2 regions of the Paenibacillus sp. QJM3NY_38 genome follow, and region 1 is predicted to be linked to the other one. Evidence: a T-box and tRNA genes for the amino acid it is inferred to sense, from the RefSeq annotation. Region 1 holds a T-box; the other holds one or more tRNA genes.
The links. The T-box of region 1 lies ahead of tyrS (tyrosine--tRNA ligase). A T-box ahead of a tRNA ligase gene usually reads a tRNA of that ligase, here a tRNA-Tyr.

Region 1 (9,320 bases):
CATCTGGGCTCCGGAATTGCATTACATCAATGGCGCCTGGTATATCTACTATGCCAAGGATGACGGGGATAACGTCAACCACCGCATGTATGTCATGGAGAACACGTCGGCGGACCCGACGCAGGGAACCTGGCAGTACAAAGGTCAGATTACGGACCCGACGAACAAATGGGCCATTGACGGCACGGTGCTGCAAACAGGCGGTCAGCTGTATTTTATATGGTCCGGCTGGGAAGGCGACACCAATGTCCGGCAGAATTTGTATATCGCCCGCATGAGCAATCCCTGGACGATCGATTCGAATCGCGTTGAAATCGCAAGGCCAACCCACAGCTGGGAAACGAACCATTCCCCGCACGTAAACGAAGGGCCTCAGGTGATTGTGCGAAACGGTCTCATCAATCTGGTATACTCGGCAAGCGGGAGCTGGACGAACGACTATTGCCTGGGCCTCATCACGGCCAGCGCAACCAGCGATCTGCTGAATCCGGCATCATGGAGCAAACGCAGCCAGCCTATATTCAAGTCCGGTAACGGTTTGTACGGACCGGGTCATCATTCGTTCACCAAGTCGCCCGACGGTACGGAGGACTGGATACTCTATCATGTCGCCAAATACAATAATGCCGGGTGGAACCGCGAGGTTCGAATGCAGAAATTCACGTGGCATGCCGACAACACGCCAAATCTCGGCGTCCCGGTGAATCCGAATGCCCCGATAACATTGCCTTCCGGCGAAGCAGCGCATATCCGTTACGAAGGTGAGGAAGGGACATTCGGCGGTATCGCCTATGCATCTCAGAGCCCTAACGGCTCGGGAGGCATGAAGGCCGGGCATATCGATACGCCGGAGAGTTATGTGGAATTCACGGTTCATGCCGCGTCGGCAGGCGAATACATTCTGCTCGCCCGCACGGCGAACGGGACAGCCGGGGGGAATTGGTCCCATCTCATGCTCAGCGTAAATGCCGGTACGGCGAGCAAGTTCCATATCACGAATAAAGGATGGGAGAACTGGGGACTGTCCACGGCGCGGATTCAGTTGAAGGCCGGCGTGAACACGATACGTTTTTCAAAAGGTGAGGGATACGGAGAAATCGACTTTATTGACATCAAGCCTGCGAATTAGGACACAGCCGATGGCATAGTGGGCCGATAAATAAAGAGTTGTTAGCTTGATCATGGATGGCTTCCGGTTCTCCCGGAGGCCATTTCTGGCTATGAAAGTCATGGTTTGCTATGTCCGGCTATATGATGCCGTATGGCAAGAGGCAGTAAAATGGCTGGTGTAAGCCTTTCCAGTGTGATTGTTTTTCATTTCATTAAGAAGTAAAATTATTGTAATGAATATGTTTAAAGGAGAGCAGATTTGTGCTGGAACTTGGTTTTAACGACCCGGAAAGATTGGTCACGGTAGCCCATGCCTTGTCAACACGTTCTCGGGTTGATATTCTAAGGCTCTTGAATTCCAAGAACTTGAATATCATTGAAATCGCCGAGAAGCTCAAACTCCCCGTTTCGACGGTAGCGAGCAATATCAAAGTGTTGGAAGCGGCTGAGTTAATTAATACGGAATTGCTTCCGGCGTCACGTGGGGCCATGAAGGTCTGCAGCCGGAATTATGATGATATTCATATTGCGTTGAATTTGAGGAATTCGGTACCCAAAGGAGTAACGCATGTCTATGAAGTAGAGATGCCGATTGGCCATTACAGCGATTGCGAAGTATCGCCGACATGCGGAATGGCGAATGCCGACGGATATATCATAAAGGAAGACGAGCCGGCGAGCTTTTACCATCCCAAGCATGTTAATGCCCAGATCATCTGGCTGCGCAAGGGATATTTGGAATATTTGATGCCGATGGATATTCCGGCCGGAGCCCGCATCGAATCGCTTGAATTGTCCATGGAGATGTGTTCCGAGGCGCCCAATTATGATCATAACTGGCCTTCGAATATTTCCGTGTGGGTCAATGGCGTTGAAATCGGTATGTGGACAAGCCCCGGGGATTTCGGAGATCGGCGCGGCAAGCTGAACCCGAATTGGTGGTATGATTGGGCAACGCAGTACGGGTTTCTCAAGACTTGGCGGGTCGATCATGAGAAGACGACGCTGGATATGGAGAAAGTGTCGGGTGTTACATTGGCTGAGCTGAATCTTTCCGAGAGTCCCAAATTGCGGCTGCGTATCGGCATTAAGCCCGATGCCGTCAATCAAGGAGGGCTGAATCTGTTCGGTCGCCAGTTTGGAGATCACGAACAGAATATCATCATGCAGTTGAAATATACGATGGATCAGGATGGGGAAGACCTTTAATCACGCTTGTATAAGTGGCCGAAGGCTTAGCTGTTGACGAAGAAGATGCGAGTCAGCGGCAGATTGTTGGCGGAGAGGTTTCCCGTTTAGATAAAGAATAAAGTGGCAGTGCAGAAGGTGTTTCTGTGCTGTCGCTTTTTTTTGTTTACCGTCAGAAGCATTCGGAGTAACACGCGAATTCTTATCGAATGGGGATCATTTTCATAAAGAGCCCATTCTTTTCCCGGTTTACATTCCGTTTAAATAGGGGTGCTACGATTCAATCATCATCCATTAGCGAAGAGGAGGAAATCATAATGGAGCATGCATACAAAAAGAAATTAGAACCAAAACCTGGCGACTTGGCCGTTGAGGCTTACGGACTGGTCAAAACATTCGGCGATAACCGCGCCGTGGATGGCGTGGATCTGAGCGTGCGTACCGGAACAATCTACGGTGTGCTTGGCCCGAATGGGGCAGGCAAGACAACCACCATCCGGATGCTGGCGACCTTGCTAAGACCGGATGCGGGTTCGGCCCGAATCTTCGGACATGACGTGCAGGCGGAATCGCAGATTGTCCGTCAGTTGATCGGGGTAACCGGCCAATACGCGTCGGTGGACGAATCGCTCAGCGCTACGGAGAATCTGATTATATTCTCCCGTTTGCTTGGTTTGGGGCGTAAGGAGGCAAGGCGCAAGGCGGAAGAGCTGCTCGAGGAATTCGGTTTGTCGGAAGCCGCGAAGCGGCCGCTAAAAAATTTCTCCGGCGGCATGCGGAGAAGGCTGGATCTGGCGGCAAGCCTGATTGCCCAGCCGCCGCTCATCTTCCTGGATGAGCCGACGACGGGGCTGGATCCAAGGACGCGTTCCCAGATGTGGGATACGATCCGCCGATTGGTGAATACCGGTTCAACGGTATTGCTGACCACGCAGTATCTCGAGGAGGCGGACCAGCTGGCAGACCGCATCGCCGTTATCGATTACGGCCGGGTTGTGGCCGAGGGTACGGCCGATGAATTGAAGATGTCGGTAGGCACTTCCTCGCTGCATTTGACTGTCGAGGATTCGGTTGACATGGATCGCGCCCGCCATACCGTGGAACAAGTGTTAGGCGTCCATGCCAATGTATCGCCGGAAGCCGGAAAGATCACGGCGCCGATGGCTAATGCGGGTCTTGTTACAGACCTGTTGATTGAGCTGCGAACGGCAGGAATCGGCTTGTCCGAGATGAGCGTGCAGAAGCCGACCCTGGATGAGGTATTCCTGACGATCACAGGCCACGGCGTGAAGGAAGACGCTGCCCAAGAGTCTTATGAATCCAATGATCGGGAGGTGGCACGGGTATGAGCAGCACCATGATTCAGCCTGGGACGGAACGTCAGCTTAAGAACCGCACGAGTTTGGGTCAGACGATTCGAAATTCGTTGACGATGGCCTACCGCGGGCTGCTGAAGCTCCGGCGCACGCCCGAGCAGTTGTTTGACGTCACGTTCCAGCCCATTATTTTTACGCTGATGTTCACCTATATTTTTGGGGGCGCCATCTCCGGTGACGTGGCGAGTTATTTGCCCGTCATCATTCCCGGCATCCTCGTCCAGACCGTCATTACGACCTCCGTCGTCACAGGCGTTCAGCTGCGCGAGGATATGGATAAAGGCGTATTCGACCGATTCAAATCGCTGCCGATTGCGCGCATCGCACCGCTGGCTGGTGCCCTGCTGGCAGACACGATTCGGTATACCATTGCGACAGTGCTTACCTTTACGATGGGATATATTATGGGGTACCGGCCCGAGGACGGCTTGGGTTATGTTGCGCTTGCGGGGTTGGTCGTCATTTTGTGCTCATGGGCCATTAGCTGGATCTTTGCTTTTTGCGGCGTGATTGCAAGATCCGCCTCCGGCGTGCAGGGGATATCGATGATCGTGCTGTTTCCGCTCACGTTTCTCTCCAACGCGTTCGTGCCGGTGGATACGATGCCGGGCTGGCTGCAGTGGTTCGTCAATATGAATCCGATCTCGCATCTTGTGACTGCCGTTCGGGATCTCACCAACGCTGGCACCGTGGGCTGGGATCTCACGATATCCTTGGTTGGCGCCGCGGTTATCGTGGCCATCTTTGCTCCCATTACGGTTCGTGCTTACATGCGCCGCACTTGATACCAAGGGGGCTCGCCTAATGGCGTTTACCCATGCTGCCGGGGAAAGTAGAACTTCCGTCCGAAACGCAGGTTGACATTGATTTATGAATTCACTATACTGTCTGTAATCTTATAAGCGACATACGTTGAAAGAGCCCAGTAGCAGCTTGGTCCCTGTTCTAGAAAGCCGGGGGATGATGGAACCCGGTACACACCAAGGCGGCGAATTACACTCTGGAGTATCTCGGGTAATGCCGAGCGGAAACGACGAACGATATCTCGTCTAATGAGCGGCATGAATGACGCGCGGCAGCGTGCAGATCATTCGTGCAATCAGGGTGGTAACACGGTTAACAATCGTCCCTATGTCTATACAGACAAGGGGCGATTTTTTGTTTTTCAACGAGTTGGACGTTTCGTTATAAGGAAATTACTGAACTAAAAGGAGTGTTAACACTGTGAATATTATCGACGAACTGGAATGGCGCGATGCGATCAACCAACAGACGGATGCCGAAGGCCTCCGGGAGCTTACGAATGAAAAATCCATCTCGCTGTACTGCGGCGTGGACCCAACGGGCGACAGCATGCATATCGGTCACCTGATTCCCTTCATCATGCTCAAACGCTTCCAGCTTGCCGGCCATCGTCCGGTCATTCTGATCGGGGGCGCGACAGGCACCATCGGGGATCCAAGCGGGCGTCAAACCGAGCGTTCCCTGCAGACGCTGGAGCAGGTTCAGGCTAACGTTGACGCGCTGACCGGACAAATGAAAAAGCTCTTCGTAACCGAGGGTGACAATCAAATCCGCATGGTTAACAACTACGACTGGACGCATAAAATCAACATTATCGAATTCCTGCGCGATTACGGCAAGAACTTCAGCATTAACTCGATGCTGGCGAAGGATGTGGTTGCGAGCCGGCTTGACAGCGGGATTTCGTTTACGGAATTCTCATACCAAATCCTGCAGTCGGTCGACTACCTGCATCTGTACCAGCATGAGGACGTGCAGCTGCAAATCGGCGGATCGGACCAATGGGGCAACATTACAAGCGGCCTGGATCTGATCCGGAAGAAGGAAGGACCCGAAGCAAAAGCATTCGGCCTGACCATACCGCTCATGCTGAAGGCCGACGGCACGAAATTCGGCAAAACGGCCGGCGGCGCGATTTGGCTCGACCCGAACAAAACAACACCGTTCGAGTTCTACCAGTTCTGGGCGAACACCGACGACCGCGACGTTGTGAAATACCTGAAGTACTTCACCTTCTTGACCAAAGAGCAAATTGACGAATTGGCCGAAAAGGTGCAGAGCGAGCCGCATAAACGCGAAGCGCAAAAAATGCTGGCTGAAGAAATGACGAGATTTGTGCACGGCGAAGAGATGCTGGAGCAGGCCAAGCGCATTACGGCGGCTTTGTTCAGCGGCGATATTAAATCCCTTACGGCCGATGAGATCGAGCAGGGATTTAAGGAGATGCCGACATTTGAAGCTACGCCGGAAACGAAGAATATCGTGGACTGGCTCGTGGATCTGGGCATCGAGCCTTCCAAGCGGCAAGCTCGTGAGGATATTACCAAAGGCGCCATCTCGATGAACGGCGAGCGTATCAGCGACGTCGGTCACGAGGTGACAGCCGACCAAGCGATCGGCGGCCGCTTTATCATCATTCGCAAAGGCAAGAAAAACTACAGCTTGGTGAAAATGTCCTAGAAGACGGTATAACCATCGGGGGAACGGTCTCCCCGGACGAAAATACCCATAAAAAGCCGCTAAACACGTTTCATGTGCTTAGCGGCTTTCATATTACCAGGTTATCCAGAATCTTTTGGTTGGCCTATTGGCGTTTTTCTTTTATTTGAAAGTTTCTCTCATTTAATAGGATAATATCTGTAGTGTTAAAGGAGGTAGATGATATCATAAACATTCAACTGCAGACCGAGCTGTGCGAGCTGTTCCAAATCCGTTATCCGCTCTTGCAGGCAGGGATGGCCGGGGGACCGACAACAGTAGAACTGGTCGCCGCCGTATCCAACGCAGGCGGACTCGGCACGTTGGGTGCAGCTTATATGGAGCCGGCTGCCATTCGCGACAGCATTCAGGAAATCCGCAAGCGGACGGATCAGCCTTTTGCCGTCAACCTTTTTGTGCCCGGTGCCCGGGATCGTCATGAGCGAATCGGAGAGGTTCAACAGGAGTTAAACCGGATGCGGGATGATCTTGGCATTCCCCATGCGGGCAAGGACCGCGTAGCAACCCCGGATTGGTTCGAGCAGCAATTCGCGGTTCTGATCGAAGAAAAGGTGCCTGTCATCAGTACGGCATTCGGGATTCTGGATGAGCCTCATATGCAGCAAGCAAAAGCGGCTAGGCTTCGGGTTGTTGCGATGGCTACCACAGTCCGCGAAGCCATGCTGGCTGAGCAGGCAGGGTGTAATGCCGTCGTTGCCCAAGGCAGCGAAGCGGGCGGACACCGTGGAACGTTTGATATTTCGGAGCACCCGATGGGGGCCCAGATCGGAACGTTTGCCTTGGTACCGCAAATCGTGGATCACGTCAAGATCCCCGTTATTGCCGCCGGAGGCGTGATGGATGGACGGGGACTCGCAGCTTCGCTTGTTCTTGGAGCCCAAGGCGTTCAGATGGGGACGCGATTCCTGACCGCGGTCGAATCGGGTGCGCATGAGGTTTACAAGCAAGCGCTGCTTCAGAGTACGGAAGAGAGCACGGTGATCACCAAAGCGTTCTCGGGACGGCCTGCAAGGGGAATCCGCAATGCATTCATCCGGCAATGGGACGAGAGCGGCATAGAGCCGCTGCCTTTTCCTACGCAGAATACGGTGACCCGCGACATCCGAAATGTGGCTAATCGACAAGATAATCCGGAGTATATGTCATTGTGGGCGGGGCAAGGCACCAGAGGCCTTACTTCGGGACAAACGGCAGCGGATATTGTGGCCGAGACGATCCGGGAAGCGTTGTTGATCTGCCCATTTTCTTCGTAAATCCGATCATTGGAGATGAGAGAGGATTATGTTATTCGCTTAGGAAAACATGAAGCAGCAGGCCACCTGAAGAAAACCCATAAGGTGGCCTGCATATCTTTGTGCTAGAAGCTGTAAGTATCTCCGCCTTCGCCGCTCCACGTCATCTCCACGAAGGAGGACGGATTGGAAGAAGTCGCTGTTTTGGAGCCGGAAGCGTAGAGTCCTCCGGCAACACCGGTCATGGTATAGTCGGTATACAATTTGTTCGAAGTATAGTTCGTGTAAATCATCCCTCCCGAAATATTCGATGCGGTTACGTTCTTAAGCTCCAGATTGCTTCCGTAGGACACCCCGTCCGAGGCCGTGGTTTTGCTTGTTCTGAACGCTTGGCCCGTGGCCGCATTGTTTTTGACGGTGGTGTTGATGATCTGTACGTCATTGGCCCGCATGAATATTCCGTTGTTGCCCACGGTCGACTCTGGCACCGTGTTCTGAAAGTCAACCGTGCTGCCGATCACTTTGATATGATGCGTCCCCTCTTTAAAATCAAAGCCGTCGTTTTTGGTCTGTATGGCGCTGCAATTCAGGAACGTAATATATCCGCTTCGATCCGGATTCGGCAGTGTGGTCCAGTTCTGATCGGCATCCCCCACATAGAAGCCCTCGCCGAACTTCCCGCCTTGCCCCGCGCTATGGGCGGTACTGTTCGAGACAAGCCAGTACTGGCTGTTTTTCCGAATCTTGAACGCTTCTGCCGTCGTATTTTTGACCGTTACATTGGTAACGTAGCCGTGAGAGGCTTCAATTAGCAGGCCTTTGTTTGATTTGGAGTTGGAGTTGATCGTCACATTCTCCAGCTTATAATAGCTGTTCTTGATATGGAAAGCCGCATTGCCTGCCGATGCGGTGAAATGAAAGGTGGCTCCGCTGCCCGTGCCGCGAATCGTAATGTAATTGCCTGACGATCCGTTCCGGGAGGTTGCAATGGTTCCATCCGACACCGAGTAGGTCCCGGATACTTCAATGATGTCACCGGGATTCGCGCTGGCTAGGTAGCTCCGCAGCGTCGCGACGTCACCGGCCGGGACCGTTTTGGTTGCCGCCATTACAATATGACCAGGGTAGAATGCAAATACAAGCATGAAGCAAAATAAGGATACGATGCCAAACTTCATGGATGGCTTGATCATCATGAAACCTCCTCGCTATTTTGGACACGATTCCCGTACTGTCGCATGAATTGCCTTACAAATCTTCTGTGCGAAACACATCACCTCACTTAACAAGGATCAGAATCATTGTTTAAGCGCTCTAATTATAATCCAATCCCCATACCACATTGCTGCTTGAAAATATCATATTTTCGTCTGCATTCGATACTGAAGAGGCGTCAAACCGTACTTTTTTTTGAACATGGCGATAAAATACGAGGGGTAGTTGAATCCGGTCTGTTTACTGACGTCTTCGATTGTTAGAGACGGCAAGCCAAGAAGCGTTCTGGCTTCTTCCAAGCGCTTGTTGTTCGTATATTCGATGATGGTCATGCCCATCTGCTCTTTGAACAGCTTGGACAAATAACTGGGAGAGAAATGAAGCTCCGCAGCCATTTCGTTAATCGTGAAGGATAGATGATAGTGCTTGCCGATCCACCTTACCATGGCGCCGACAGGCTCGATCGAAGCAGCGGGAGCAGGATACTTGAAACCCCCGCTACGATCCGGCGGGTAAATATGGCTATTGAAGTAGGTGAAGAAATGAAATAAAAACAAGGCAACTACTTCCTTCTGAGCCTTGGGCGGAACGCTGGCCAGCATTTCATGCAATTGCAGAAACTGATTTTCTAAATATATGGAATCCTTGGACGACAGATGAAACACCTGATTGGACC
Region 2 (9,320 bases), 850 kb from region 1:
TTAAGGAACTCGGCAAAATGACCCCGTAACTTCGGGAGAAGGGGTGCCTCGGTAGGGTGAATAGCCCGAGGGGGCCGCAGTGAAAAGGCCCAAGCGACTGTTTAGCAAAAACACAGGTCTGTGCGAAGCCGTAAGGCGAAGTATACGGGCTGACGCCTGCCCGGTGCTGGAAGGTTAAGGGGAGCGGTTAGGAGCAATCCGAAGCTGTGAACCGAAGCCCCAGTAAACGGCGGCCGTAACTATAACGGTCCTAAGGTAGCGAAATTCCTTGTCAGGTAAATTCTGACCCGCACGAATGGCGTAACGACTTGGGCGCTGTCTCAACGAGAGATCCGGTGAAATTTTAATACCTGTGAAGATGCAGGTTACCCGCGACAAGACGGAAAGACCCCATGGAGCTTTACTGCAGCTTGATATTGGATTTGGGTACGATCTGTACAGGATAGGTGGGAGCCTAAGAAGCATGAGCGCCAGCTTGTGTGGAGGCGACGTTGGGATACCACCCTGATCGTATCTAGGTTCTAACCTGGTACCGTAATCCGGTACGGGGACAGTGTCAGGCGGGCAGTTTGACTGGGGCGGTCGCCTCCTAAAGAGTAACGGAGGCGCCCCAAGGTTCCCTCAGAATGGTTGGAAATCATTCGAAGAGTGCAAAGGCATAAGGGAGCTTGACTGCGAGACCTACAAGTCGAGCAGGGACGAAAGTCGGGCTTAGTGATCCGGTGGTACCGCATGGAAGGGCCATCGCTCAACGGATAAAAGCTACCCTGGGGATAACAGGCTTATCTCCCCCAAGAGTCCACATCGACGGGGAGGTTTGGCACCTCGATGTCGGCTCATCGCATCCTGGGGCTGAAGTAGGTCCCAAGGGTTGGGCTGTTCGCCCATTAAAGCGGTACGCGAGCTGGGTTCAGAACGTCGTGAGACAGTTCGGTCCCTATCTGTCGTGGGCGTAGGAAATTTGAGAGGAGCTGTCCTTAGTACGAGAGGACCGGGATGGACGTACCGCTGGTGCACCAGTTGTTCCGCCAGGAGCATGGCTGGGTAGCTACGTACGGACGGGATAAGCGCTGAAAGCATCTAAGCGTGAAGCCCCCCTCAAGATGAGATTTCCCAATTAGTAAGACCCCTTGAAGACGACGAGGTAGATAGGTTGGAGGTGGAAGTGCAGCAATGCATGGAGCTGACCAATACTAATCGGTCGAGGGCTTATCCAAAATCACCCCAAAAAGTGAAGCGAAGCTTTGAAGCAACGCCGAATACTTTCCGGGGACCCCGATACCACATCGGGTGAATGCTACGAATTCTAATGTGCTGCAAAGATCGTTTCGTATCTAGTTTTCAGGTGATCAATCACTTGAATTGAATATTGTTCCCTGATAGCTCAGTTGGTAGAGCACTCGACTGTTAATCGAGTTGTCACAGGTTCGAGTCCTGTTCGGGGAGCCATTTATGGAGAGGTGTCCGAGTTGGCCGAAGGAGCACGATTGGAAATCGTGTAGGCGCCAAAAGCGTCTCGAGGGTTCGAATCCCTCTCTCTCCGCCACTATTATTTTAAGCAAGGCCCGTTGGTCAAGGGGTTAAGACACCTCCCTTTCACGGAGGTAACAGGGGTTCGAATCCCCTACGGGTCACCACTTTCTTAATTGCATCAGGGGATGAGAATCCCGTCGGTTCGTCGGAGGATAACTTCGTAAGCATTGACTTCGCAGTCTCGAACGAAGTGAGAGTATCCCCTACGGGTCACCACTTTCTTTAAAAAAACACTTGCTTCTTATATCAGATTTTGATATGATAAAAGTCGCTTTGTTACGGAGGCTTAGCTCAGCTGGGAGAGCATCTGCCTTACAAGCAGAGGGTCGGGGGTTCGATCCCCTCAGCCTCCACCATTTATACACCTTTATAATGACGCGGGGTGGAGCAGTTCGGTAGCTCGTCGGGCTCATAACCCGAAGGTCGTAGGTTCAAATCCTGCCCCCGCAACCAATTTATATCGCAATAGCGATAATGCCTCGTGGAACTGTGGTGTAGAGGCCTAACATGCCTGCCTGTCACGCAGGAGATCGCGGGTTCGAATCCCGTCAGTTCCGCCATTCTTTACAACTTTGGGATGAGATGAGTATCCGATATGGGTTCCGTCAAAGTTCGCGAAGAGCTTTAAGGCTCGGTAGCTCAGTCGGTAGAGCAGAGGACTGAAAATCCTCGTGTCGGCGGTTCGATTCCGTCCCGAGCCACCATGTACGTTTTATAACTTTATATGCCGGTGTAGCTCAATTGGTAGAGCAACTGACTTGTAATCAGTAGGTTGGGGGTTCAAGTCCTCTCGCCGGCACCATTCTGGAGGATTAGTGAAGTGGCTAAACACGGCAGACTGTAAATCTGCTCTCTTCGAGTTCGGTGGTTCGAATCCATCATCCTCCACCAGTTTTTAGGGGCATAGTTTAAAGGTAGAACAGCGGTCTCCAAAACCGTTAGTGTGGGTTCAATTCCTGCTGCCCCTGCCAATCGTATCACAGTGTTTCAATATGGCGGTCGTGGCGAAGTGGTTAACGCACCGGATTGTGGCTCCGGCACTCGGGGGTTCAATTCCCCTCGATCGCCCCATATTACAAAATCATATTGGGGATTAGCCAAGCGGTAAGGCAACGGACTTTGACTCCGTCATGCATAGGTTCGAATCCTATATCCCCAGCCATTGATTTTTATGTTTGCGGACGTGGCTCAGCGGTAGAGCATCGCCTTGCCAAGGCGAGGGTCGCGGGTTCGATTCCCGTCGTCCGCTCCATTTTTATTTCTGGCGCCATAGCCAAGTGGTAAGGCACAGCTCTGCAAAAGCTTTATCCCCAGTTCGAATCTGGGTGGCGCCTCCATTACAAACTTATGTGCCCTTAGCTCAGCTGGATAGAGCGTTTGACTACGAATCAAAAGGTCAGGAGTTCGAATCTCTTAGGGCACGCCATAATGTAAGCCGGTGTGGCGGAATTGGCAGACGCGCGCGACTCAAAATCGTGAGGGAAACCGTGGGGGTTCGAGTCCCTTCACCGGCATCATCCAAAAGGAATGTAGACGTTAAACGTCTGCATTCCTTTTTTTGTTGCATCTACATCGATGGCTTCTTCGTGATTTTAATATTAGACTCCATTCTTCTTGTTACCTCTCCAGTAATCGCGAGGGCTTTTCTATCACCTTCGGAGCTTCCTCGAGCTACACTCCTAAAAACTAAACTATCATTAGAAACCACGTTCTTTATAGGTAAAACAAAGATTATCCAGATGAACTCATCTACACAGGCTAACCCATCGAATCATCGATCCAGTGCAGGGTTGGACGTAGGTCTGTAGAAGGCCCCGCCTTAGGTCTAGGTCCAAAAACCGTCCCCAGGCCGTTTTAGCGAAACTCGAAATTACCTAGAATAGAGTCATAAGGTTGAACAAAAGAAACAACGATCAAACAACAGAAAGGCGGTGTATAAATGAGAAATTCAAAAGGAAATGGAATGAGTATCCTGTTGATTGGTGTAGGGATCTTGGTTCTCCTTGGAGTATTCGGTCCTCTGCTTGGATGGTTGTTCAGTCTTCTAATTCCAATCCTGATGGTCGCTTTGGGATACTACGGGATCCGGAGAGGTAACACCTTGATGGGATGGGTTATTCTCGGTATCGGTGTGATCTGGTTGATGGGTAAACTGTCTTGGCTGATCGGTCCGATCTTTGGAGTTATCTTGATCATTTACGGGGTGTCCCGGTTGAAGAATGGTAGACCCCGTTATTGATAATAACCACTACATTAAATAACATGCATGAACAACAGATCATGATAGATGAGGAGGGCTAAGCCAATATGAGTGTTTTCCGGCGGATAAGAGACATAACCGTAGCAACATTGAATGAAAAGCTCGAGCAGAGCCAGGATCCGGTTCGATTGATCGACCAGTTCCTACATTCAACCAGACAGGACATTGCTGAGGCTGAGAAGCTGCAGCAGCAATGCCAAGTACATTCCAGACAGCTGAAGCAGCAGGTGGATCAAGCCGAATCCATGCGATATAAACGCGAAGAGCAGGCACTGCTTGCACTGAAGGCCGGCGAAGAACATCTTGCCAAGCTGGCATTGCAGGAGAAATTGATCTACGAGGAAAAGATCGAGCAGTATCAAGGCCTGTTGTCCTCAAGCCTGGAGTCGCTAAAAGAAATCGAGGAGCAGCTCGGCGAGCTGCGGATGGAATATCAGACGGTATACAGCAAACGTCAATATTATGTTGCCCGAGTGGAAACCCTTCGTCTTCAGCAGAAAATGAATGAACGTACGGGCTCCTACGGCGGCGGTCATGACGTACCGAAGATGTTCAATCGCCTCGAAGACCGTATCAGCGACTGGGAACTGGAAGCCAGAAGTCTTCGCGATTTACGCCGCATGGGGCAGGAATACATGGAACAGGCTGGTGAATCGGTCTCCACTGTATTAGAAAAAGAACTTGCCCGCCTGAAGCAAAAGCTGAATAACAGCGGAAAGGAGTAACCATGACTAGATTGTACCGTTCCACCCGAGACAAAATGTTCACAGGGTTGATCGGCGGTATATCCGATCATTTCGGAGTCGAATCTACCCTACTTAGAATCATATTTGTAGTCAGTATCTTTTTTACAGGCGGTACAACGCTGTTGATCTATCTGATTGCATCCCTTGTAGTACCTAAGGAGCCGTATTATCACGATCCGTATGGTCCACAGGGCAGACATGGCGGCGGATACCGTTACAACGATCATCCGGGCCCTGGACCAGGCTACAACAGCTATAATGATTCTTATGGACGTCAAGGCTATCCTAATGAGCATAGTAGCTTTGGTCCCAAATATGACCGTCCCAATGGTGCAAGAAACAACGCGTCAACGGATTCCGATCTGGATGCGATGATGAAGGATATTGAAAGAAAAGCAATGCAAAAAGAAATCGAAGAATTGAAGAAAAAACTTTCGAACTATGAGAAGGGAGATAAATAACATGGGAGTATTTAAAAGAATTAAGGATATGACGAAAGCATCGGTGAATGAACTGCTGGATAAAGTAGAGGATCCGATCGTAATGTTGAACCAGTACCTGCGCGACATGGAGGCAGAAATTCATGAAGCAGAGGTAACGGTTGCGAAGCAAATGGCTAATGAGCGTCGTATGAAGCAGCGCGTCGATGAGGCTGTGAAGATGGCGGCACAACGTGAAGCTCAAGCTGAATTGGCTCTGAAGAATGGTCAAGAAGAAGTGGCTCGCAAGCTGCTTGAAGAAAAAATCTATTTCGATCAAAAAGAAACCGAGTACGTGGAATTGCACCTGCAATCCGAGACTCAAGCAAAAGAACTTGTAGCTCAGCTGCATGAAATGAAAGACGAGTTCTACAAAATGCGCAACAAGCGCAATGAGCTTGTAGCCCGCGCTCAAATGGCTAAAGCGAAGAAGCAAATGTCTCAAGTGAGCAGCCTGCACACAATCGAAAGCGGTAGTGCTTCGATGGGCTTCCATCGCATGGAGGAAAAAATCATGCAAATGGAAGCAGAAGCTGATGTGCTTCGCGCCCCATACCGTCCTAACAATGCAGTATACACAAGCCCCGTGGACGCTGAGAAGCAATTGAAGGTGGATGAGCAGCTGCAAGCTTTGAAAAACAAAATGGGGAATTCTTCGAAGTCCGAGTAATTCCTTAGCAAGTCAGCAAAATAAGATTAAACCGTATTCGAACACCATGTTCATATGATATGCTATACGAATGAGATTGTCGTATAGTACAGGCAAAGCCATACAGTGGGGAACGTCTCACTGATATGGCTTTTCCGAGCTTATATCTTGGTCATCAAGGAGGTGCGACATGGACAGAAACCGCTGGATAGCAGTTGGTTTAATCAGCTTGGGTTTTATTATGCTTTTCGGCCGGTGGTTTGGTTTCTTCACCATTGTCGCCCTGTTACTCATGTTTGCAGGTGTCCTTCAGATCAAACATGGACATGTGAAGAAGGGATACATTCTGCTCGGAGTAGGTGCCGTACTGCTGCTGCTGGAGCATCTCATGTTGATTATCGGCATCAGCTTGATATCGCTAGGTATTTTTTATGGCAAGTCCAAACGAGCTCATACCACGACGAAGTACATTCAGAAGCAGAACTTTATGTCCAACTTTGATTGGGACCGGGCTCCGTGGGTGATGCGCAGTCTGAGTGTGTGGCATGTGCTGGGAGAGGCGGATGTGGATCTGTCCCTGGCCCTTCCGGAGGAACGCCAAACGGTCCTGATGTTCCATGGAATGCTGGGGGATATTGATCTGATGATCCCGGACTATTATGGGGTGGAGATCGAAGCATCCATCCTGTTTGGCTCCATTCATATGGACGACCGGAAGGAAACCGGCATATTAAACCGCGTGCGGTATAAATCACCCAATTATGAGACCAGTGAATATAAAGTAAAATTTATTGTTTCTTATTTAGGCGGAGATTTGAATATAAGAATGACATAATAAACGTAAGTTTTGTGTAAACCATTCAGGAGGGTTGCCCCGTGGAAACGGAAAAGAAAGCAAATATGATTACCCGAAGTATGCGTGAGGGGACCCTTCTGGGATTGGTTGTCATGCTCGTTGTCCTATATTTATTATATACATATGGTTATCTTCAACCGTTTGAGACGTGGAAGAACCGGATCGAAGCCGGCATTACCATCGTATTGCTGCCGATTGGGCTGGGAGCGATCTATGGCTTCTTCCAGGGATACCGGGTAAAACGACGGGTCGATCTTGTGAGGGAAACGCTGGTGAACTGGGAAAAAGGCAGCCTTACGGACGTAATGCCGGACATCGGCGAAGACGAAGTGGGCCGGCTTGGAGAACAGCTGGTGAAGATCAGCAAACGCTGGGAGGATCAGGTGTCTTCCTTGCAGCGGTTATCTACGAACAATGCCCAGCTTGCCGAGCAGGCCAGGGTTACGGCGATTGTGGAAGAGAGGCAGCGTCTGGCGCGCGAGCTCCATGACGCGGTTTCTCAGCAGCTGTTTGCCATCTCGATGACGGCAACCGCTGTGGGCAGGACGCTGGATAAGGATTTTGACAAAGCGCAGCGCCAGGTGGCTCTGATCGAGGAAATGTCGGCTGTGGCCCAGTCCGAGATGAGGGCGCTTCTTCTTCATCTACGGCCGGTTTATCTCGAAGGAAAGGCACTTGAGCAGGGGCTGCGTGAACTGATTAAGGAACTGCGAATCAAAGTACCTATGGAAATTACGTTTGAAATGGACGATGACATACATTTGCTCAAAGGGATCGAAAATCATCTGTTCCGGATTATCCAGGAAGCCATGTCGAACACCCTCAGACACTCGAAAGCAGAGAAAATGGATATCCGTATTCACCGCAGGCAGAACACCGTTCGGGTGATGCTGCGGGACGATGGGATCGGATTTGAATTGGATGACAAGAAACAGACTTCCTACGGTCTATCGACGATGCAGGAACGGGTGACGGAGATCGGGGGCTCGGTACAATTCATAACAGCACCGGGTAAAGGGACTCGAATTGAGATCGTTGTGCCACTCATAAACGAAGAACGCAAACGGGGGGATGTAGATGGAAACGCCGATTAAGGTGCTGCTGGTGGATGATCATGAGATGGTCCGGATCGGTTTAGCGGCTGTGCTTGGTACAGAGGACGGCATCGAGGTGGTTGGTGAAGCGGGCAGCGGCGAGGAAGGGATACGCTTAGCGCAGGAATATCATCCTGATGTGGTGCTGATGGACTTGGTGATGGACGGAATGGATGGAATCGAGACGACGCGCCAATTGATGAATCAGTTTCCAAATCTTAAGGTCATTGTACTGACCAGCTATCTGGACGATGAGAAGATGTATCCGGTTATTGAAGCAGGTGCGTTCAGTTATTTATTGAAGACATCCCGTGCTTCTGAAGTAGCTGATGCTATACGTGCAGCCGCACGCGGGCAGTCGGTGCTGGAGTCGCAGGTTGCCTCCAAGATGATGAATCGATTCCGGCATCCGCAAAATGAAGCTCCGGCGCATAACGACCTTACGGACCGGGAAATGGAAGTGCTGCGACTGGTGGCGCAGGGCAAGTCGAATCAGGATATTGCTGATGATTTGATTATAGGCATCAAAACCGTGAAGTTTCATGTAACGAATATTTTAGGCAAGCTGGGGGTAGAGGATCGAACCCAGGCTGCCATCTACGCTTATAAAAATGGGCTGGCTGAGTAAGAAATGCCGGCTCTTTTTTATGCGATGGTCGTGACATAAACATATCAAGATGCTGAGTTGTTGAACATGGTACGAAAGCAGATCCATGATGCGATGCGTGAGTTATAAACATATCCATGTAAACAAAGAGAGACAGACTTAAAGACTCCCGGCGGGAGCTTTTTTTTATTTATTGACAGGGAAGAAGGAATCTCTACATACAGCCCGATGGAGGATCTTTTTAAAAAGCGAGGTATAAATCCGTGGTGCCAAGGCCATCCTTTTACTAGATTGATAGATTCGGACGGGGAGGCGTGACTGACCATGCGGAAGATGCGTATACAGATCATTGTGATGATGTTGTTGCTGTGCGGGGCAGCAGGTATGATGGCGGGTTTTGCGGGAACAGCGGACAGCAATCGAAACGAATCCGCTCCGCATGCAGGGGAAGCGTCAACTTCAGCTTCGGGCGGAACGGGAGAAGCAGGTGTCAATGGAACAACTGGAGCCGGGGGGACTGCAGGAAGCGATCTAACGCTTCTGGCAGCGCTTGGGGAAGAGCATATGGAGCCTTCGGCAATCCTCACGGTAAAAATTCAAGGTGAAATGATAAATTCCATACCCAAGGATCAAGCTAAGACAACAGCTGAGCAGCTGGCTCGTACAATGGGGCTCTCCGGGATTACGACGTCCCAGCTTCAGGGAAATGAGGTATTCCAAGCAGAAGGCGTGCTCTCCGGTGTATCGCTGCATCTGGACTGGGCTTTCACGAAGGAGGGTCATAGTTATGTCAGAGCCATGCTTGTAGGAGAAGCGGGTGGACAGTCCCGGGAAATGATGACCCTACAGCAGCAGATTCAAGAGATGATGAAGCAAGCAGGCATACCGAACTCCTGGAATGCGTCCATTCAAGGATATGCAACGGAGACGGCTAGCGTTGATGGAACGATGGCTCAGGTAGAAGAGGCTGTAGCCCAAAAACTCTCGCTTCGCCCCGTTGAGGATTATGCAGATGACACAACACAAAGCCGTTCATATGAGGTTCCTTCACTGGGTGCTTTTGTGATGAGTGGCGACACGCCGATTCATATGCAGA

Region 2: it encodes a tRNA-Tyr, which carries the amino acid that the T-box ahead of tyrS (tyrosine--tRNA ligase) is inferred to sense. The anticodon was not compared.

The regions. Positions count from the first base shown of each region.
Region 1 covers NZ_CM149665.1:5,388,280-5,397,599, reverse strand. Annotated here, with positions in the region: gene AC0VZ8_RS24885 (family 43 glycosylhydrolase) at 1-1,129, shown strand, start outside; gene AC0VZ8_RS24880 (ArsR/SmtB family transcription factor) at 1,372-2,319, shown strand; gene tetA(58) (tetracycline efflux ABC transporter Tet(58) subunit A) at 2,616-3,647, shown strand; gene tetB(58) (tetracycline efflux ABC transporter Tet(58) subunit B) at 3,644-4,459, shown strand; T-box leader at 4,578-4,808, shown strand; gene tyrS (tyrosine--tRNA ligase) at 4,899-6,158, shown strand; gene AC0VZ8_RS24860 (NAD(P)H-dependent flavin oxidoreductase) at 6,365-7,450, shown strand; gene AC0VZ8_RS24855 (hypothetical protein) at 7,555-8,625, opposite strand; gene AC0VZ8_RS24850 (helix-turn-helix transcriptional regulator) at 8,788-9,320, opposite strand, start outside.
Region 2 covers NZ_CM149665.1:6,240,092-6,249,411, reverse strand. Annotated here, with positions in the region: rRNA gene AC0VZ8_RS29070 (23S ribosomal RNA) at 1-1,217, shown strand, start outside; tRNA gene AC0VZ8_RS29065 (tRNA-Asn) at 1,374-1,449, shown strand; tRNA gene AC0VZ8_RS29060 (tRNA-Ser) at 1,455-1,546, shown strand; tRNA gene AC0VZ8_RS29055 (tRNA-Glu) at 1,563-1,637, shown strand; tRNA gene AC0VZ8_RS29050 (tRNA-Val) at 1,814-1,889, shown strand; tRNA gene AC0VZ8_RS29045 (tRNA-Met) at 1,910-1,986, shown strand; tRNA gene AC0VZ8_RS29040 (tRNA-Asp) at 2,017-2,093, shown strand; tRNA gene AC0VZ8_RS29035 (tRNA-Phe) at 2,162-2,237, shown strand; tRNA gene AC0VZ8_RS29030 (tRNA-Thr) at 2,260-2,335, shown strand; tRNA gene AC0VZ8_RS29025 (tRNA-Tyr) at 2,340-2,424, shown strand; tRNA gene AC0VZ8_RS29020 (tRNA-Trp) at 2,431-2,504, shown strand; tRNA gene AC0VZ8_RS29015 (tRNA-His) at 2,529-2,604, shown strand; tRNA gene AC0VZ8_RS29010 (tRNA-Gln) at 2,621-2,695, shown strand; tRNA gene AC0VZ8_RS29005 (tRNA-Gly) at 2,711-2,785, shown strand; tRNA gene AC0VZ8_RS29000 (tRNA-Cys) at 2,797-2,870, shown strand; tRNA gene AC0VZ8_RS28995 (tRNA-Arg) at 2,883-2,959, shown strand; tRNA gene AC0VZ8_RS28990 (tRNA-Leu) at 2,968-3,047, shown strand; gene AC0VZ8_RS28985 (hypothetical protein) at 3,473-3,772, shown strand; gene AC0VZ8_RS28980 (PspA/IM30 family protein) at 3,841-4,518, shown strand; gene AC0VZ8_RS28975 (PspC domain-containing protein) at 4,521-5,000, shown strand; gene AC0VZ8_RS28970 (PspA/IM30 family protein) at 5,002-5,688, shown strand; gene liaF (cell wall-active antibiotics response protein LiaF) at 5,858-6,502, shown strand; gene AC0VZ8_RS28960 (sensor histidine kinase) at 6,544-7,617, shown strand; gene AC0VZ8_RS28955 (response regulator) at 7,601-8,245, shown strand; gene AC0VZ8_RS28950 (YwmB family TATA-box binding protein) at 8,549-9,320, shown strand, end outside.